DNA from 3 places in the Streptomyces sp. NPDC026538 genome. Region 1 is predicted to be linked to each of the others. Evidence: riboswitches for the same ligand, from Rfam matches in the RefSeq annotation. Region 1 holds a riboswitch; each other region holds the start of a gene.
The links. A riboswitch is a leader RNA that binds a small molecule or an ion and turns the genes downstream of it on or off. The one in region 1 is predicted to bind S-adenosylmethionine.
Positions count from the first base shown of each region.

Region 1 (6,684 bases):
CCGCCTTCACCGTCACCGTCAGCGGCCACAAGGCCGACGACGGTGACGGCAACCGGATGACGGACCTCGCGGTCGCCTTCTCGGTCACCTTCCCGGACGGCCCGTCGGGCGACCGGGCCCGCGCCATCCTGCCCCGGGCGGTCGCCGTCTCGCACGACCGGCTGTGCACGGTCAGCCGCACGATCGAGGCCGGGACGCCCATCGCCGTCTCGGTCGTGGACGAATGATCCCCGTGGGCGGGGTGTGCCGGCGGTCGGTCAGGGCCGGGGCGGCGAACCGGGCGTCCGGCGGGCATGCTTAGGTGGCGAGGTGAACGGATCCCCTCTGCCCGGCCGGACCGCGCGATGAGCACCGTCGACGCGTTCCCGCTCGGCGCCTCGACCACGCTCGCCGAACTCGCCCGCGATCCGCACCCGCGCCTGGCACGGCTGCGCGCCGACGAACCCGTCTCCTGGCTGCCCGAGTTGAACGGCTGGCTGGTCACCCGGCGCGACCTCGCGGTCGACGTGATGCGGGACGCCGTCACCTTCACCGTCGACGACCCGCGCTTCTCCACCGCCCAGGTCGTCGGCCCCAGCATGCTCTCCCTGGACGGCGCCGCGCACACCCGCCACCGCGAGCCCTTCGCCGCCCCCTTCCGGCCCCGCGAGGTGCACGACGGCTTCGCCGCGTTCATCGAGCGGGAGACCGACCGCCTCATCACCGCACTGGAACCGTCCGGCGCCGCCGAACTGCGCCGGACCTTCGCCGGACCGCTGGCCGTCGCCGTGGTCACCGAGGCGCTCGGACTGGTCGGGGCCACCACGGAAACCGTCCTCGCCTGGTACGACACGATCGTACGGTCCGTCTCGGACATCACCGAAGGACTGCAGGCGGGCCCCGCGGGCGCCGCCGCCTACGCGGAACTGCGGGCCGCCGTCGAGGCGACGGTCGCCGACCGGCACGCGTCCTCGCTCCTCGTCTCAGCGGCCGGCCGGCTGACACCGTCCGAAGTCGCCTCCAACGCGGCCGTCCTGATGTTCGGCGGTATCGAGACCACCGAGGCGATGATCACCAACGCGCTGCTCCACCTGCTCGGGAACCCCGGCCAGCTCGCCCTCGTCCGGGCCGAACCGACCCTGCTGGACGGCGCGATCGAGGAGTCGCTGCGCCTGGAGCCCGGAGCCGCGGTGGTGGACCGCTACGCCACCCGGGACGTCGTCCTCGGTCCGGCCGCCGTCCGCCGCGGCGACCTGGTCACCGTCTCCCTGACCGGCGCCAACCGTGACCCGGCCGTCTTCCCCGACCCGGACCGCTTCGACGTCCGCCGGGGCAACGCCCGTCTCCAACTGGCCTTCGCCCACGGCCCGCACCACTGCCTCGCCGCCCATCTCGCCCGCCTGGAGACCCGTATCGCCCTCCGGTGTCTGCTCGAACGCCTTCCCGGACTGCGCCTCGACCCGGAACGGCCCGCCGCGCCGTACGGCCTGGTGTTCCGCAAGCCGCCCAGCCTGCACGTGCGGTGGTGACGGTCCCGGCGCACGCGTACGACCGCTCCCGGCCCCCTAGTGCTGCGGCAGGCAACGTTCGCCCCGTCCCGACGCCCGGCACGCACTCTCGCCGCACCGGCCGAAAGCCCAAGTACATCCAGTACGAGGACTTCCGCCCGGCACACGGGGAGCACGCACCGGACGCCGCTCCTTGACGGGCAGACGTCGCCTGCCGCGGCACTAGTCGAACTGGCTCGGCATCGGCGCCGGGGTCTTGCCGGACAGCACGTCCTTGAGGCGCTGGGCGCCGGTCTGCACGGCCAGTGCGGTGCTGTCGTGGTCGACGCCGGACAGGCCGCCGTTGGTGACCGCCGCCCCGGAGGCGCCGATCCGCAGCACCGCCACGTCCGTGGTGTAGGTGGCGGACTGGCCGTTGGCGTTCCCCTGGACGGTCACCGTCAGGGCCTCGCGCGCGTCGCCCGACTTCGGCACCTTCGCCGACACGACCTGCACGGTCCGCCGGCCGCCGTCCTTGCCGGTGGCCGTGAACTGGTTGCACTTGTCCGGCAGGGTCTTCAGCCAGGCCAGCGTGGCGTCCAGGTTCGCCGAGCCGTAGTCGCCGACCTGGTACAGCATCCGGGAGTCCTCCGAGGTGAACCCGCGCAGCCCGGAGGCGCCCGAAGCGCGGCCGAGGAGGCTGTCGGAGTACAGGGCGTCGAGGAGGCGCTGGCAGTCGGCGGCATCCGACTTGGCGGTGAGGAAGGCGGCCACGTCGACCTTCCCGACCAGCATCGAGTTGCGCCAGGTCGCCGCGTCTTTGGCCAGCTGCCAGTTGTCCTCGATGTCGGCCGGCGTGATCAGCGCGGCCTGCGCACCCGCCCTGGTGAGGGCGGGGGTCGCCGACGGGGACGCGGGCGAGTGCTCGCCGGCGGGCGAGACGGACACGGCCTCGGGGCCCCCGCTCTCGTCCGTGCAGGCCGCCGTGGCGAGCAGGATCCCCGTCGCCAGGGCCGAGACGAGAACACGCACGGGTCGGGACGGACGGATCATCGCGACTGCCTCCTCGGGAACGCGGTACGTCGCTCCGCGGGGGCAGCGGTGCTGCGTCACTGCGCGGGCAACGGCGGTACGTCCCTCCACGCCACCATCCGGCACGGGCGCCGACCACCCGCGCGTGCCATCCGGGTGAGCGTCATGATCCGGGAACCGTGATCCGCACCTTCCGGCTGCCGCAGCGCGGGCACACCGCGTCGGTGAGCGGCGACCGCACGGCCCGGCCGGCCTCGTCGACGTACTCCTGGGTGCTCCGCAGGTCCGGGTCGGCGATCGGGTCGGTGAAGAACACCGCCTGGAAGGTGGCCTCCCAGACCTCGCCGCACCGCCCGCAGGCGAACACGAAGGTCTCGGGCACGGCGCCGGGCACGGGCCCGGGACCCGGGGGCTCGCTCATCGCATCCGGCTCCTGTCACTCGGCCTGCGCCTCCAGCGGACATCCCCTGGCGCCCCGCGGCAAGCCGGGCCGGCCGTCCCAGGCGTGGACGCCCCCTTGACGGCACGCGGAGGCCGATCGACACTCCAGGTGGGAATCCTAGTGAAAAGGTAGGGAAAGATGGGTCGGCTGCGCACGGTCACCGGCAGACAGCGCCGAGGGAACCGCACGCCCTGCCCCGTTCCGCTGCTCACCTCCCGCCTGCACATCGACCTGCAGCGCGTGTGCAGCGCCATCAGCCGCACCGGCTGAGCACCCTCCGCCGGCCGTACCCGCCGCCGGCCGTACCCGCCGCCCGGCCATGACCGGCCGGGCGCCCGTAGCCGGCCGCACCCGCCGAACGCCCACCCACCGAGCGTCCGGCCCTCGGGCGCCCGCCCACCGAGCGCCCACCCACCGACGAACGCTTCCGCCGCGCGTACGTCCGCGCGCCTCTACCCCCGGGGAGACGCATGTCCATCACTCCGCTCGCCGCCGTTCCGTCCGTCCGCACCGGCCCCGCCTTCCGCGGGCGCATCGGCCGGGACGCCCGCAGCGGGCACTACGCCGTGCCGCGCCGCTACCGGCTCCACCTCGCCACCGCCTGTCCCGACGGCCTCCGCATCGCCGTCGGCCACAGCCTGCTGGCCCTCGACGACTGTTGTCCGGTCACCTTCCTGGCCGCCGTCCCGGACTGTTCCGACGGCAGCCACTCGGCGCTGCGCCCGCTGTACGAGGCGAGTGCCCACCACTACTCGGGTCCGGCCCTCGCGCCGGTGCTCAGTGACGACTGGTCAGGCCGGATCGTCAGCACGCACAGCCGGGACATCCTGCGCGACCTGGACCGCCACTTCGGCGACGGCGGCGTCCGGCTGTACCCGTGCGGTGCCGAGGCCGAGATCGAGGAGGTCGAGCGGCTCTGCGCGGAGGACATCGAACAGGCGGCACAGCACGCCGGCCGGGAGGGCGGCGACCCGGAGGCGCTCGAGACGCTGCTGGCCGCCCTGGACGAGCTGGAGCACCGCCTGACCGGCACCGAGTTCCTGGTCGGCGGGCAACTCACGGCCGCGGACGTCGAGTTGTGGGTGTCCCTGGTGCAACTCGACACCGTGCACCGCAACCACCTGGACGCCGCCGCCGTGCACGCCATCGCCGGCCACCCGGTGCTGTGGGCCTACGCCCGCCGGCTGGCCGCCCACCCGGCCTTCGGCGCCCATCTGGACCTCGACGGCATCGCCCGCCGCCACCACGGCCGTTGCCAGGGCCTGGAGGCCGCCGGCGCGGCCGTCCAGATCCTGGACTGGGCGGGCCATGCGGCGGACGCTCCCGGCGCTTCACGCAGGTGAGAGCGTTCCGAACCGTTTCGCCAGTCGGACAGGCGTTGACATTCGTTCGGACGGCTGCCTAACTTACGGACCAGAACGGTCAAGAGCGTCAGCATCAAGCCCTGGCTTGCTGACCGGCAACCCTCGCACCGCGGTGGGGTGCCCCAGGTGACGACCGGACCGGATGACGATGTTCGGTAAGCGCGAGGCCCCCAGGGGCCGCCACAACAGTGACAGGTGACGGGACATGTACGCAGCTTCCAGGTCGGCCGAGGGCCGCACCCCGGGCTGCGTACAGCCGTATCCGAGCCCGCTGGTCGCCGACCGCGCCGTCGACCTGCTCCGCGTCAACAGCGCCCTGTGTAGCGCGTGTACCGCACCGGGCCGCGCCCGCTGTCGGGTCTGACCAGGCCTTTCCGCCTCGCCCGCAGCGCGGCTCCCGCAGCCTCGCGTCCCAGCGTCCTCGTCGAAGCACCGGCCGCCCCGGTGTGAAGCCGTCCGCCCCATCCCGTGTCCCGCGCGCCCCCGCGCACCTGTGCCGTGTCCCGACGCGGTGCGGTGCCGCGGCCCCGGCTGTGTGATCCGGGGTGTCCGACTCCGCCGGAGCCCGCCATGAGTGAACCCCCAGGCGTCCTGTCCGTGGCCGAGGCGCCACCGCCCACTGACGCACCGTCAAAATCTCTGAAAAGCCAGCGAGTTCAGCCACTGCGCCGACCCGGCCGGTGGATCGCCACCGCCGTCGTCCTGGTGCTCGTCGCGCAGTTCGTGCACGGACTGGCCAGCAACCCCTTCTACCAGTGGGACCGCTTCCGCTACTGGTTCCTGCGCCCCACCATCCTCGACGGGCTCGTCGTCACCCTCGAAGTCGCCGCGCTCAGCGCCGTACTTGGCCTGCTCGGCGGCGTCGTACTCGCCCTCGCGAGGCTTTCCGGCAGTCCGGTGCTGCGGGCGGTCAGCTGGACCTACACCTGGCTGTTCCGCTCGATCCCGCTGATCGTCCTGCTGATCTTCCTCTACAACTTCTCCGCCCTCTACAAGACGCTCAGCCTGGGTGTTCCCTTCGGTCCGTCCTTCGTCACCTTCGACGAGTCGAAGCTCGCCACCGACATGGCCATCGCCGTGATCGGCCTCAGCCTCAACGAGGCGGCCTACGCCTCCGAGGTGGTGCGCGGCGGCATCCTCTCCGTCGACCAGGGCCAGCACGAGGCGGCCGCCGCGCTCGGCCTGCCCAAGGGCTACCAGTTCACCCGGATCGTCTTCCCGCAGGCCCTGCGCTCCATCGTGCCGAATTACGTCAACCAGCTCATCGGCCTGATCAAGAGCACGTCCCTGGTGTTCTACGTCTCGCTGCTCGACCTCTTCGGCTCGGTGCAGTCCATGGGCAGCACCTACCCCGGTGACATCGTGCCGCTGCTGCTCGTCGCCACCGTCTGGTACCTGATCCTGACCAGCGCCGTCTCCGTGGTGCAGTACTACGTCGAGCGGTACTTCGCCCGCGGCGCCACCCGCACGCTGCCGCCGACCCCCCTCCAAAGACTCCGCACCGGCCTGGCCGGCCTGCGGGAACGGATACGCCGGGAGGCCGCCGTATGACCACCGCACCGGAGAAGGCGCCGGACATCGCGCCGGCCGCCCTGGAGATCCACGACGTCCACAAGTCGTACGGCGCCCACCGCGTCCTCGACGGCATCGACCTGACCGTCCGTCCCGGCGAGGTCACCGTCGTCCTCGGCCCGTCCGGCTCCGGAAAGTCCACGCTGCTCCGGGTCGTCAACCACCTGGAGAAGCCCGAGTCCGGCTACGTCAGCGTCGGCGGCGAGCTGATCGGTGTCAAACGCCACGGCGACGGTCTCAAGGAACTGAGCGAACGCGCCATCCTGGCCCAGCGCAGCCGGATCGGTTTCGTCTTCCAGAACTTCAACCTGTTCCCGCACCTGACGGTCCTCGACAACGTCGCGGCCGCCCCCGTCGCCACCGGAAAGCTGACCAGGCCGGAGGCCCAGCGGCTGGCCAAGGAACTCCTCGAACGGGTCGGCCTCGGCGAGCGCGTCGGCGCCTATCCACGCCAGCTCTCGGGCGGTCAGCAGCAGCGCGTCGCCATCGCCCGCGCCCTCGCGCTGCGCCCCGGGATCATCCTGTTCGACGAGCCGACCTCCGCGCTCGACCCCGAACTGGTCGGCGAGGTCCTCGCGGTCATCAAGGACCTGGCGTCCAGCGGCACCACCCTGGTGATCGTCACCCACGAGATCGGCTTCGCCCGCGAGGTCGCCGACCGGATCGTCTTCATCGACGGCGGAAAGATCGTCGAACAGGGCCCGCCCGCCGAGATCCTCGACCATCCGCGGCACGAACGGACCCGGGACTTCCTGCGCAAGGTCCTCTGAACGGCCTCCCCCCTTCATTTCCCGCTCGACCTCTCACC
Region 1 covers NZ_JBVHQG010000004.1:541,546-548,229, reverse strand. Annotated here, with positions in the region: gene ACZ4N4_RS19445 (OsmC family protein) at 1-227, shown strand, start outside; gene ACZ4N4_RS19440 (cytochrome P450) at 345-1,508, shown strand; gene ACZ4N4_RS19435 (hypothetical protein) at 1,710-2,519, opposite strand; gene ACZ4N4_RS19430 (hypothetical protein) at 2,662-2,919, opposite strand; gene ACZ4N4_RS19425 (putative leader peptide) at 3,079-3,210, shown strand; gene ACZ4N4_RS19420 (glutathione S-transferase C-terminal domain-containing protein) at 3,411-4,283, shown strand; SAM riboswitch class IV at 4,361-4,472, shown strand; gene ACZ4N4_RS19415 (amino acid ABC transporter permease) at 4,875-5,855, shown strand; gene ACZ4N4_RS19410 (amino acid ABC transporter ATP-binding protein) at 5,852-6,646, shown strand.

Region 2 (6,684 bases), on a different contig from region 1:
CCGTGTACATGATCGGCCTGGTCGGTGGTGGCAACGACCTCTTCGCCACCCACTTCCACCTGTCGATCAACGACGTGACCTGGTTCGTCCGGATCTTCTTCTTCGCCGGACCGGTGATCGCGTTCCTCGTCACCAAGCGGATCTGCCTCGGCCTGCAGCGCCGGGACCGCGAGAAGGTGCTGCACGGTCGTGAGACCGGCATCATCAAGCGGCTGCCGCACGGTGAGTTCATCGAGGTGCACGAGCCGCTCAGCCAGGAGCAGCTGCACACCCTCACGGCCCACCACCAGTACGAGCCGGCCGAGATCGGCGCGGCGGTGGACGAGAACGGTGTCGAGCGCAAGATCAAGGGCTCCGAGAAGCTCCGCGCCAAGCTGAGCAGCGCCTACTACGGCGAGGACAACCAGATCCCGAAGCCCACCGTCGAGGAGTACAAGGAGATCACGAGCGGCCACGGCCACCACTGATCGACCGCGTCGCCACGCCACGGTCGAAGGGCCCCCGTCCGGTGTACGGATGGGGGCCCTTCGCCGTGCCCGGGGCTGGATAGGGTAGGCCTGACACCGTTTTTTGCCGGTACGACGATCAGGAGCGGCCTTATGAGCGCTGTGACCCCCGCTGGAGGCGACATCGCGGCGGGCCGTTCCTGGCCCGAGGTGCTGAACGCGCTGCTCTACGGCCAGGACCAGAGCGCGGACGCGACGGCCTGGGCGATGGACCAGATCATGCGCGGCCAGGCGACCGACGCCCAGATCGCCGGCTTCGTCGTCGCCCTGCGGGCCAAGGGCGAGACGGTGGACGAGATCAACGGCCTGGTCCGCACGATGTACGCGCACGCCAACGTCATCGAGGTACCGGGCCGCACGGTCGACATCGTCGGCACCGGCGGTGACGGCGCCAAAACGGTGAACATCTCCACGATGTCGGCGCTGGTGGTGGCCGGCACCGGGGCGAAGGTCGTCAAGCACGGCAACCGGGCCGCGTCCTCCGCGTCCGGCGCCTCGGACGTGCTGGAGAAGCTCGGCGTCAACCTCGACCTGACCCCGCGGCGGGTGGCCGAGGTCGCCGAGGAGGCCGGCATCACCTTCTGCTTCGCCGTCAAGTTCCACCCGGCGCTGCGCCATGCCGGCGCGGCCCGCGGCCAGCTGGGCATCCGCACGGTGTTCAACATCCTCGGCCCGCTGACCAACCCCGCGCAGGTGCGGTCCCAGGCGGTCGGCGTCGCGGACCCGCGCATGGCACCGGTCGTCGCGGGCGTCTTCGCCGAGCGCGGCAACTCCTCCCTGGTCTTCCGCGGCGACGACGGCCTCGACGAACTGACGACCACCGCCACGTCCCACGTCTGGATCGTCCGCGACGGCAAGGTCACCGAGGAGACCTTCGACCCGCGGGACGCCGGCATCGAGCTGGTCCCGGTGGAGGCGCTGCGCGGCGGCGACCCGTCGTACAACGCGGAGGTCGCGCGCCGGCTGCTGGACGGCGAGACGGGCCCGGTCCGTGACGCGGTCCTGCTGAACTCGGCGGCGGCCCTGGTGGCCCTGGACCCGGGCACCGGAACGCTCGCCGAGCAGATCCGTGCCGGCATGGACAAGGCCGCGGAGTCGATCGACTCGGGCGCGGCCAAGCGGGTGCTGGAGCGCTGGGCGGCGGCCACCAACCGGTAGGCGCCCAACGGAAGAGAGCATGTGGCGCCGGCGCCCTCGGCAGTCCGTCATCCGGACAGGAGTTGCGCGCCGGCGATCACCTCATCTAGTTTTCCACTCAGGTCATGAGTGACAGTCATGAGGCCCCGGCCGACTGTCCGGCAACCCTCCGTCCGTGGCGGGGTGCCCCGGGTGAAGACCAGGCCGTAGGCAGCGAGGTCTGCGGCAAGCGCGGATCCCTCACGCTCTTCTGAATGAGCAAAGCCCAGGGATCCTGGTCATCGAGGGAGTCCCCCGTGAGCAAGCGAATGCGCTAGGGCGTCGAGCCCCCACTTCCGCGCACCCTTTTCCCTTTCTTCCTTCCTCTCACGGGAGTTCCGCCATGTCCGTCTCCACCGCCGCCTCCGCCCAGTCGGTTTGTGCTCCCCTGCCCGTTCTGGGGCGGGATGTCATCGTCCCGCTCGTCACCGGTGGCGAGGTCACCTACGCCGCCCTCGACTACGCGGCCAGCGCCCCCGCCCTCCAGCGTGTCTGGGACGACGTGGCCGCGTACGCGCCCTACTACGGCAGCGTCCACCGCGGCGCCGGCTACCTCTCCCAGCTCTCCACGGACCTCTTCGAGAACGCCCGCCGGACCGTCGCCGAGTTCCTCGACTGCCGTGAGGACGACCAGCTGGTCTTCACCCGCTCGACCACGGACTCCCTGAACCTCCTGGCCCGCGCCCTCCCGGCCGGCTGCCAGGTCTTCGTCTTCGAGACCGAGCACCACGCGAGCCTGCTGCCCTGGCAGGACGCCCGGGTCAGCTACCTCGACGCCCCGCGCACCCCGCGCCAGGCCGTGGAGACCCTGGAGAAGGCCCTCGCCGACCGTGACCCGCACGGCCCGGCCCTGGTCTGCGTCACCGGCGCCTCGAACGTCACCGGCGAGCTGTGGCCGGTCCGTGAGCTGGCCGCCGCCGCGCACGCGCACGGCGCCCGGATCGTCCTGGACGCGGCCCAGCTGGCCCCGCACCACCCGGTGAGCGTCCGCGAGCTGGACGTCGACTGGATCGCCTTCTCCGGCCACAAGCTGTACGCCCCCTTCGGCTCCGGCGTCCTGGCCGGCCGCGCCGACTGGCTGCGGGCGGCCGAGCCGTACCTCGCGGGCGGCGGCGCCAGCCGCAAGGTCACCCGGCGCGCGGACGGGGGAGTGGCCGTGGAGTGGCACGACAGCGCTGCGCGGCACGAGGCGGGCTCCCCGAACGTCATCGGCGCCTACTCGATCGCCGCCGCCTGCAAGGCGCTGACCGAGGCGGGCTTCGACACGCTGGTCGCCCGCGAGCGGCACCTGATCGCCAAGGTCCGGGAGGGCCTCGCCGAGGTGCCCGAGGTCCGTGTCCTGTCCCTCTTCGGCGACGACGCCCCCCGCGTGGGCGTGCTCTCCTTCGTGGTCGAGGGCTGGAACAGCTCCCACTTCGCCGCCGCCCTCTCCGCCGAGTACGGCATCGGCGTCCGCGACGGCCTCTTCTGCGCCCACCCGCTGGTCAGGACCCTGCTGGGCTCCGACCCCCAGACCCAGGGCGAGTGCGGGGCGCCGGAGGCGGCACCGGGCGAGAAGTCCCTCAACGCGATCCGGGTGAGCTTCGGGGCGGGGACGCCCGACGAGCACGTGGAGCGCTTCGCGAACGCCGTGAAGGAACTGGTTGCCCACGGCGCCAAGTGGACGTACCGCACGGAAGAAGGCCGCTGCGTCCCGGCGGTGTGATCAGCGCCCCGCAAGGGGCGCGGGGAACTGCGCGACCAGCCACGACGGACCCGCAGACGACCGCGGTGCGGGCCGGTGGGGGCTGAGCGCGCAGTTCCCCGCGCCCCTGACGGGGCGCTTGGGTGAACGGCGTCCGCTAGCTGTCCAGGCCGATGGCGAACGCGGCCTCCAGGTCGTGCTGGGAGTACGTGCGGAACGCGACGTGCGTGTCCGTGCCCTCCACGCCCTGGATCTTGCTGATCCGGCCCGGGATCACCTCGGCCAGATCCTCGTGCTCGCGCACCCGGACCATGGCGATCAGGTCGTACGTACCGGTGACGGAGAAGACCTCGCTGACGCTGTCCAGCGCGGCGATCTGTTCCGCGATCTCGGGGATCCGGTCCACGCTGGTCTTGATGAGGACGATCGCGGTGATCACGGCTGGTTCTCTCCCTCGGGTGCCGGAGCTGGGGCGGCCTTCACTTTAGTCCCACGGCCGTACCGCACCCACGCGTAGCCGACGCCGAGTCCGAAGCCGACCAGGTGGGCGAGGTAGGCCACGCCGGGGCCGGAGGGGGCCTGGTTCAGGGCGACCCACTGCAGGGCCGCCCAGAAGGGGAGCACCACCCAGGCCGGGAACCGCAGCGGAAGGAAGAAGAGGAACGGCAGAAGACTGGTCACGCGGGCGTTGGGGAACAGGTACAGGAACGCTCCGAGGACCGCCGAGATCGCCCCGGACGCCCCCACCAGCGACTGCTGGGACGTGGCGTTGGCGGCCGCGTAGCCGAGCAATGCGAGGTAGCCGCAGCCGATGTAGAAGAGGGTGAACTCGACGCGGCCCATCCGTTCCTCGGTCATCGCCCCGAAGACGAAGAGGAAGAGCATGTTGCCGAGCAGGTGCACCCAGCTGCCGTGGATGAACAGCGCCGTGGCCGGGGTGAGCACCTCCCGCGCCGGACCGTCGAACAGGTCGGCGGGGACCACCCCCCAGCGCCGGAAGTACGCGCGCTGGGCGGCCGCCAGGGCGTCCCCGGTGCCGTAGGACGGGGTGAAGCCGGACGCCGGGCCGAGCACGAAGATCAGGCAGCACACGGCGATCAGGGTGTACGTCATGGGCGCCGACGTCCCCCTCAGGCTCCGCAGCGTCCGGCCGGCCGTCGTGTTCCAGTTGCCGATCATGGACATAGAGCATGACGTAACGGGATGCACTGGTGCAGATCGCCTCGCCGCCCTGGACGGGGCGGCGTCGAGTACTCGCCAGGCCGTAGGGTAACGAGCCACACGCGTCGGGACGGCGCGTCACGGACACTAGAAGGAAGCGAACAGTCACGATGACGGTTCCCCTGCCGACCGCCACGACGCGGTGGCGCTGCACCCTCTGTGGCAACCTCACGAGGTTCGACGTGACCCGCTCGTCGAAGGTCGTGGAGTACGTGCACCTCGACCTGGCCGGTGAGCCCAAGGTCGAGGAGCGCGAGGTGGTCAGTGAGACCATCGAGTCGGTGCGCTGCCGCTGGTGCAACGCGGTGGACCAGGTGGAACTCGTGGACAGGCCGGGTGCCGACTCCTGAGACCGGGAGGCGGCCCCGCACAGGTGATGGGGTGTGACGGATGGTGGAGACCACAGGCGGGGGGCCGGGCGACGGCACCGCCGAGGTGCTTGACCGTCCGTTGCCCGACGGCGTGCGACGGCGTGTCGTGCAGATCGTGTCGGACGGCTTCGGCGGCCTGACCGTCGCCGAACTGCCGGCTCAACTGCGGCAGTACGCCCGGTTCGCCCCGAACCGGCGGGCCAAGTTCGCCGGCAACGCCATGGCGACCGCGCTGGAGACGGACACCCTTTTCCGGCAGCGGATCGGGGAGAAGCTCAGAGAGGCCCAGCCGGAACTCGCCGGCGCCCTCGACTCCGGCTCACCTCCCCCGGCCGCGGACCCGCTCGATGTGGCGGCCGCGGCCTACGTACTGCGCCCCACGGGCTGGGTGAAGCTGGTGGCGGCGGCCGGCGAGGAGGCCCAGCGGGCCGACGCCGAGCGCGCCGACGAGGAGAGCCGGGCCGAACTGGAGCGGCTGCGCGAGGAGCTGGACCGGGCCCGGGCGCAGACCCGTGCCGACACGGAGCGGCTGCGCGCCGAGCTGGACGCGGCGAAGAAGGAAGCGGAATCGCTTCACCGCAAGCTGCGCGCGGCCCTCAGTGACGTCAAGCGGGGTCAGGCCGCGCTGCGCAAGCTGCAGGGCGAGATGGAGTCGGTGCGCACCGAGGGGCAGGCCCAGGTGTCCGCCGCCGAGAGCGAGGGCCGGCGTCTCAAGGGCCGGCTCGGCGAGGTCGAGGCAGCCCTGGAGGCCAGCCGCCGGGCCGCCCGCGAGGGACGCAGCGTCGAGGACATGAGAGTGCGGCTGCTGCTCGACACCGTCCTGGACGCGGCCCAGGGGCTGCGCCGCGAACTGGCGCTGCCGCCGGTGTCGGTGCGGCCCGCCGAGACCGTGGACGCGGTCGAACCGGGACGAATGACCCCGAAGGACATCGCGGCCCGGGCGCTCTCCGAGAACGACCCGGCCATTCTCAACCAGCTGCTCGCCCTGCCCCAGGCGCACTTGGTCGTCGACGGCTACAACGTGACCAAGACCGGCTATCCGCAGATGCCGTTGGAGAAGCAGCGGCTGCGGCTGCTCGGGCAGCTCTCCCAGCTCGCCGCGCAGACCGGCGCCGAGGTCACCTGTGTCTTCGACGGCGCCGAACTGGCCGCCCCGGTGCTGCTCGCACCGCCGCGCGGGGTCAGGGTCCTCTTCTCCAAGCCAGGTGTCACCGCGGACGAGCTGATCCGCCAGCTGGTGCGCGCCGAGCCGCCGGGCCGTCCGGTGATCGTCGCCTCGACCGACCGCGAGGTCGCCGACGGGGTCGCCAAGGCGGGTGCCCGTCCGGTCGCTTCTGCGATGCTTCTGAAGCGACTGTCCTGAAGGTTCAACGGACATATGCAATGCCCGAATTGACCGAACCGTCACGCAACGTAGCGTCAATCGAGCATTACGGCACGTGAGTTATGTGCAAAGAGTGCGTTGCGTGACCAGTTTTTTCGCTGTTGGGTTTGAACTGATCACGGGGAGGTCACTAGGGTCGGGCCTCGAACCTCCACACGGGTGATCACTCAAACGAAGGAGCCCGTCTCCGTGGCGTCCCATCGTCGACCCAAGCAGCCGAGTCGCGCGCGCGTGACCGTGCTGACCACCGCAGCCGCCGCTGCTGTCGTCCTCAGCGCCAACGCCGCCAACGCGGCACCCAGCGAGAAGCTGAGCAAGGACGAGGTCAAGGCAAAGGTCGAC
Region 2 covers NZ_JBVHQG010000001.1:443,399-450,082, reverse strand. Annotated here, with positions in the region: gene qcrB (cytochrome bc1 complex cytochrome b subunit) at 1-467, shown strand, start outside; gene trpD (anthranilate phosphoribosyltransferase) at 600-1,664, shown strand; SAM riboswitch class IV at 1,765-1,881, shown strand; gene ACZ4N4_RS02070 (aminotransferase class V-fold PLP-dependent enzyme) at 2,026-3,387, shown strand; gene ACZ4N4_RS02065 (Lrp/AsnC family transcriptional regulator) at 3,524-3,805, opposite strand; gene ACZ4N4_RS02060 (rhomboid family intramembrane serine protease) at 3,802-4,545, opposite strand; gene ACZ4N4_RS02055 (hypothetical protein) at 4,698-4,937, shown strand; gene ACZ4N4_RS02050 (NYN domain-containing protein) at 4,978-6,321, shown strand; gene ACZ4N4_RS02045 (C40 family peptidase) at 6,532-6,684, shown strand, end outside.
Region 2: linked by a shared signal. The riboswitch ahead of ACZ4N4_RS02070 (aminotransferase class V-fold PLP-dependent enzyme) and the one ahead of ACZ4N4_RS19415 (amino acid ABC transporter permease) in region 1 are both predicted to bind S-adenosylmethionine.

Region 3 (6,684 bases), on a different contig from region 1:
ACGACAACAGAACGCGCTGGAGACGTGCGCCAGGTCGATGTGGCGCCTCCGGGTCAAATCCATACGCGGGGTCATGGAACGTGAGTTGAGCAGACGCCCACCCTGTCGGTCAATAAGTTCCGGACAGGTCTCACATTGCGGAAACGTGGAACTTCTCCTGGCGGGATGACGCGCGTCGGCCCGGCTGTTGTTCGAGAGACAGAACGCGCAGCTGGAGGGATCCGACATGACCGTTCAGGACGTCGACCGGGTGAGCTTCGTACAGGACTGGGAGGAGTGGCACCGGCAGAAGGAGGCGGTGCTGGCCGGCCCGCACGGGTTCCTCGCGATCACCGGTCTCCACTGGCTCGGCGACGAGCCCACCCGGTTCGAGGACGCGCCCGGTGCCTGGTCGAGCACCGCCGCCGGTGTGGTCGTCGCATTGGACGAGGGCGAGGAGGTTACCGTCGACGGGCAGGCCGTACGCGGCCGCCACGACTTCGGCGTCCTCCCCGAACGTGCCAGTGTGTACGTCGGCTGGGGCGACGCGGTGATCGAGGTCGCCAAGCGCGGCGGACACGACATCGTGCGGCCCCGCCACCCCGGCAACGCGCTGCGGACGGCGTTCACCGGGACACCTGCCTACGATCCCGACCCGCGCTGGGTGCTCTCCGGCCGCTTCCTGCCCTTCGGTACCCCGCGCCCGGTGACCGTGGGTGCCGCCGTCGAGGGTCTGGAGCACGTGTACGACTCCCCCGGCGAGGTCGAGTTCGAACTGGACGGCGCCGTGCACCGGCTCACCGCGTTCAACGGCGGGACGCCGGGAGCCCTGATGGTGCTGTTCACCGACAAGACCTCCGGCGTGACCACGTACGCGGCCAACCGCTCCCTCCGGATCGCCGCCCCCGACGCCGAGGGCAGGGTGACGATCGACTTCAACCGCGCCGCCAACCTGCCCTGCGCCTACACGGACCTGGCCACCTGCCCGCTGCCGCCGGCCGAGAACCGGCTGCCGGTCGCGATCGAGACGGGCGAGAAGCTCCCGCTGGAGCGCGGCGGCCGCCGCTGACGGAACCGCACGTCTCGCTGGCCCCCCGCCGCCGTAGCCGTGCTCCTCGGCCGGCGGCGGGGGCTGTCTGCGGGTGCCGGCCGCCTCGATCCCGCGGTCGTCTCTCGTCAGGTGCGCTGTTGCTCCGTGAGCGCCTTGGTGAAGTGTGTGACGGGGCGCTCCACCCGTTCCCCGTCGAGGGTGATGTCGACGGCCTCGTTGTAGAAGGCGAGGAGCCCCTGGACCGCGCCGACCGCGGGCAGCGGGTCCGGATAGCTCCAGACAACGTTGGGCGGGACGTCGGCCTCGCCGCGCCACGACCAGTACTCGGCGGTGCCCTTGTAGGGGCAGCCGGTGTGGTGGTCGGTGGCTTCGAGCAGGTCGAGGCGGACGTCCTCGCGCGGGACGTAGTAGCGGGTGGGCAGGCCGGTCTCGAAGAGCAGAACCGGCCGGCGGGTGTCCGCGACGACCGTGCCGGCGATCTCGACCACCAGGTGACGGCTGCTGGGGATGGCGTCCACCCGTTTGTGCGGGTCACGGGGGTGGATGAAGATCTCTTCCTCCTCCTCGTACCAGTGGTCCAGGCCCCGTCCGACGCGCCGGAACCACTCGAAGGCGATGTGGCCGGCCAGGTCGGCGGCCGGGAAGGTCCAGGCGGCGTTCTCCAGCAGCTCGCCGTCGACGTGGAGGTCGTAGAAGATCCACGAGCCGGTGTGGGTGCCGGCCGGGGGGTTCTTCGCGGGTCGGAGCAGGTCCTCGCGGACCTCCGCGCGCGGGAACGCGTACAGCGGTACGGGCACACCGGGCTCCCAGACGAGGACGGGATGGCGGCTGTCCACGATGGTGACGTCACCCTTACGGCCCCGCACCCAGCGCTCGCTCGGCTCCCACAGGAGCCCCTCGGGCGTGGTCCGCACGGCCTGCGCGGTGGGGAATGTGGTCATGACCGGCTCTCCTTCGGCTTGCTCACGCGGTGACTTCGGCGACGTGGGGGCGGTTCTCCCGCCAGGCGGCGAGCTGCTCGGGGCGGCCGAAGACCCGCAGGTACTCCTCGACGTTGCCACTCGCACGCTCCCACGCGTCCACCATGCGTCCCGGCACGTGACACGATCCCGTCTTCTCGAACAGGGCGCCGGTTGCGGCATTGACGTACGACAAAACCGATCCGTACGATCGCCAACGGCATTGAGTGTCAGCGTCAAGCCCTGGCTCGCTGACCGGCAACCCTCCCCCGCGGTGGGGTGCTCCAGGTGAAAGCCCGGCGGGGTCACCGACGACTCCCGCAAGCGCGTGGCCCCGTGACCGGGGCCGGAGACGAGGAGGGACCGGCATGCGACACAGCGATGACCCGGCTGCCTCCCCCGCCGACGCCACGGCGTACTCCCGGCTCTCGCGTCGGCGCCACATCGATCTGAAGCGCTCGACCAGCTGCCTCTGTCGGGTCTGACCGGCCCGCCTGCCGCCGGCTGACCCTCGTCACCGGCCCCGGCCCCTTCGCGCCGCCTTTCCCCCGCCACCGGTCCCCGGTGTCGTCCACCTGCCTCCGTTTGTCCTCCGTCTGCACAGCGCTTCCCCCGGCCGGCGCCGATCCGGCCGGGGCCGCACGCCTCTGCACGCCCTTGCACGGCCGTGCCTCGCGCCCCGAAGCCCGGCACCCCGTGCCGGGTGACACGAGTAGGAGAAAGCCCTCCGTGACTGCACTTGCGGATTTCAGACCCTCCCGATGGGCGCCCCTGGCCGCGCTCCTGACCACCAGCGTCCTGCTGACCGCGTGCGGTTCGGGCGACGACGGTTCCGGCGGCGGAAGCGGCCAGGCGAAGTCCGGCGGCACCCTGACCTTCGCGGTGGGATCCGACGCCGGTTGCGTGGATCCGCAGCAGGTCGGAAGCAACGACACCATCTACTCGGTGCGCCAGATCGTGGACTCCCTGACCGACCAGGACCCGAAGACCGGCAAGATCGTGCCGTGGCTCGCCAAGAGCTGGGACATCAGCGGCGACGCGACGACGTTCACGTTCCATCTGCGGCCGGGGGTCACCTTCAGCGACGGCTCGAAGCTGACCGCCCAGGTGGTCAAGGACAACTTCGACGCGGTGCCGGACCTCGGCGCCCTGGGCACCCTCGCGGAGGGCTACCTGAGCGGTGTCAAAAGCACCACCGTGGTCGACCCGCTCACCGTCAAGGTGTCCTTCAAGCAGCCCAACGCCCAATTCCTGCAGGCGACTTCGACCCACTCGCTGGGGATCGAGTCGTCGGCGAGCGTGAAGAGGTCCCCGCAGCAGAAGTGCAGTGACGGTGTGGTCGGCTCCGGGCCGTTCGTGCTGAAGCAGTACGTGCAGAACCAGTCGGTCACCCTGGCCAGGCGGGCCGGGTACGACTGGGGTTCCTCGCTGTGGTCGAAGAAGGGCGAGGCGTACCTGGACAAGCTGGTGTTCAAGGTCGTACCCGAGGCCGGGGTGCGAGCCGGCAGTCTGCAGTCCGGTCAGGTGGACGTGATCAGCAGCGTCGGCAAGGCCAACGAGGCGGCGCTCAAGGGCGGCCAGGTCGCCCTCCAGAGCCGGGCCAACCCCGGCGTGGTGTTCGGTCTGGGACTCAACAACTCGCGGCCCCTGCTGAAGGACACGAAGCTGCGCCAGGCGATCCTGGCCGCCGTCGACCGGAAGCAGATCGCCGACACCGTCTTCCCGACCGGCACCCAGCCGGCGACCAGCATCCTGGCGCACACCACGCCCGACTACACCGACCTCTCCACCGACCTCGCCTTCGACGCGGCCAAGGCCAAGTCCCTCCTGGATCAGGCCGGTTGGCAGGGCGGCGGCGACGGCGTCCGCACCAAGGACGGCAAGAAGCTGAGCCTGACCATCACCTGGTTCCCGAACGCGGCCACCAACCAGCCCGCGCTGGAGCTGGTCCAGCAGCAGCTCAAGGCCGTCGGGATCGACGTGGTGCTCAAGCAGCTCCCGGTCACCCAGTTCGCCACCACGCTCCAGTCGGGTGACTTCGACGTGGTGTGGGGGAACACGACCCGCGCCGACCCGGACATCCTGCGCGGCTCCTTCTCCACCCAGCTGGGCAACTTCTACCACCTGCCCGCCAGTTCGCTGGACACGGCGCTGTCCGCACAGGCCGCGACCACGGACACCGCGAAGCGCAGGCAACTGGTGACGGAGGCACAGCGGTTGATCGTGCGGAACGCGTACAACGTGCCGGTGGTGGAGCTCCAGACCCAGCTGGGCGTCGCGAACAAGGTGCACGACCTCGCATTCGACTCGGGCAGCCGCGTCCAGCTGCACGACACCTGGATCGGCTAGCGGATGCGACGCTATGTGATCAAACGGCTGGCGCAGGCGGTCGGGGTGCTGTGGGCGGCCTACACGGTGTCCTTCCTGGTGCTGGACTTCCTGCCCGGCGACCCGGTCTCCGCGATGGCCGGGGCGGGAGTGGACTCGGGGGAGGTCGACCCGGCCCAACTCGCCAGGCTGCGTCACGAGTACGGCTTCGACAAGCCCGTGCTGGTGCAGTACGCGGAGTATCTGGGCCGGGCGGTGCGCGGGGACTTCGGCGACGCGGTCTCCACCGGCCGCCCGGTGACCTCCACGCTGGCCGACGCGCTGCCGCAGACGCTCCAGCTGACCGGTGCCGCGCTGCTGCTGGCGGTGGTGCTCGGCGGCGGCCTCGCGGTGGTGGCCACGTACACCTCGCAGCGGTGGCTGCGGCAGCTGCTGCTGTCGCTGCCGCCGCTGGGGGTGTCGGTCCCGACGTTCTGGGTGGGTCTGCTGCTGGTCGAGGTGTTCTCGTTCCGGCTGCACTGGTTCCCGGCGTTCGGCAACGACGGGCTGCGCGGCCTGGATCTGCCGGCCCTGACGCTGGCGATCCCGACCGGCGCGCAGGTCGCCCAGGTGCTGGCCAAGAGCCTGCTGACCGCGCTGGACCAGGCCTATGTGGAGACCGCGCGGGCCAAGGGCGCCGGCCGGTGGCGGGTGCATCTGCGGCACGCGCTGCGCAACGCCTCGCTGCCGGCGCTGACGGTCGTCGGCCTGCTGGTCGGGCAGCTGATCGCCGGTTCGGTGGTGGTCGAGACGGTGTTCTCCCGGGACGGTCTGGGCCGGGTGACCGCGGCGGCGGTCACCACCCAGGACATCCCGCTGGTCCAGGGGGTGGTGGTGTTCGGCGCGCTGATCTTCGTGGCGACGAACCTGCTCGTCGACCTCGTCTATCCGCTGCTGGACCCGCGGATCGTGGTGGCCTCGGACAGAAGGGCGAGCTTCGCATGAGTCAGAGCCTTGTCGACGACCAGGCCGAGGCCGCCCTCGGCCTCGCCCGGCCGGTCGAGACGGGACCTCCCGCGGAACCCGGACGGCCCGCCGACATCCGCCGGGTGCTCCGGTTCCTGCTGCGCCGCCCCGGTCTGCTGGTGTCCGCCGTCGTCCTCGTGCTGGTGGTGCTGGCCGCCTTCTGGCCGGATCTGTTCACCTCGCAGGACCCGCTGAAGGGGGTGCCGTCCCAGAACTTCCGCGGCCCGAGCGGCAGTCACTGGTTCGGCACGGACGAACTGGGCCGCGACGTCTTCTCCCGCGTGGTGCACGGCGCCCAGCTCTCCCTCAAGGCCACGCTGATCGCGGTCCTGGTCGCGTTCGTCGTCGGCGGGCTGCTCGGCGTGGTCGCCGGGTTCGTGGGCCGCTGGGTGGACGACGTTCTGATGCGCTTCGTCGACGTCCTCCTCTCCATCCCCGCGCTGTTCCTGTCGCTGGCCCTGGTCACCGCGCTCGGGTACGGGACGGTGAAGGTGGCGGTCGCGGTCGGCATCGCCAGCGTCGCCTCCTTCGCCCGGGTGGCGCGGGCCGAGGTGCTGCGGGTGCGGCAGGCGGTGTACGTCGAGGCGTCCCGGTCCTGCGGGACCCGCTGGTACTCGGTCCTCGGCCGGCACGTCCTGCCCAACGCCGCGGGGCCGGTGATCGTCCTGGCCACCCTGGACTTCGGCTCCTCGATCCTGGCCGTGTCGGCGCTGAGCTTCCTCGGCTACGGCGCGCCGCCGCCCGCCCCGGAGTGGGGGACGTTGATCTCCGACGGCCGCAACTACCTGGCCAACGCCTGGTGGCTGACCGCACTGCCCGGGCTGGCGATCGCCGCGACCGTGCTGGCCACCAACCGCATCGCCAGGGCGCTGGACGGCGAATGGGCGCGGCAGCGATGACCGACGACGCGCCTGAGAACGGTGACGCACGCGAGAACGGTGAGAACGTGACCACACCACTCCTGGAGATCCGCGGCCTGTCCGTGTCGTACCGCACCCGGGGCGGCACGGTCCCGGCCGTACGGGGCGTGGACCTCGACGTATGGCCCGGGCAGGTGACCGCCGTGGTCGGCGAGTCCGGCTCCGGGAAGAGCACCACCGCGCACGCCGTCACCCGGCTGCTGGCGGCGAACGGCACCATCGACGCCGGCACGGTCCGCTTCGGCCGGCACGACCTGGCGACGCTGTCGGAGGCGGAGCTGCGTACCGTGCGGGGCGCGCAGATCGGGCTGGTCCCGCAGGATCCGACGGTCTCGCTCAACCCGGTCGAGCGGATCGGTGACCAGGTCGCCGAGGTGCTGCGCATCCACGGCCTGGCGACCCGCCGGGCGGCGGCGGCCGAGGCGGTCGCCGTCCTTGACCG
Region 3 covers NZ_JBVHQG010000006.1:589,612-596,295, forward strand. Annotated here, with positions in the region: gene ACZ4N4_RS26285 (DUF1684 domain-containing protein) at 227-1,048, shown strand; gene ACZ4N4_RS26290 (DUF427 domain-containing protein) at 1,156-1,971, opposite strand; gene ACZ4N4_RS26295 (hypothetical protein) at 1,994-2,128, opposite strand; SAM riboswitch class IV at 2,209-2,322, shown strand; gene ACZ4N4_RS26300 (putative leader peptide) at 2,358-2,474, shown strand; gene ACZ4N4_RS26305 (ABC transporter substrate-binding protein) at 2,719-4,338, shown strand; gene ACZ4N4_RS26310 (ABC transporter permease) at 4,342-5,301, shown strand; gene ACZ4N4_RS26315 (ABC transporter permease) at 5,298-6,221, shown strand; gene ACZ4N4_RS26320 (dipeptide ABC transporter ATP-binding protein) at 6,203-6,684, shown strand, end outside.
Region 3: linked by a shared signal. The riboswitch ahead of ACZ4N4_RS26300 (putative leader peptide) and the one ahead of ACZ4N4_RS19415 (amino acid ABC transporter permease) in region 1 are both predicted to bind S-adenosylmethionine.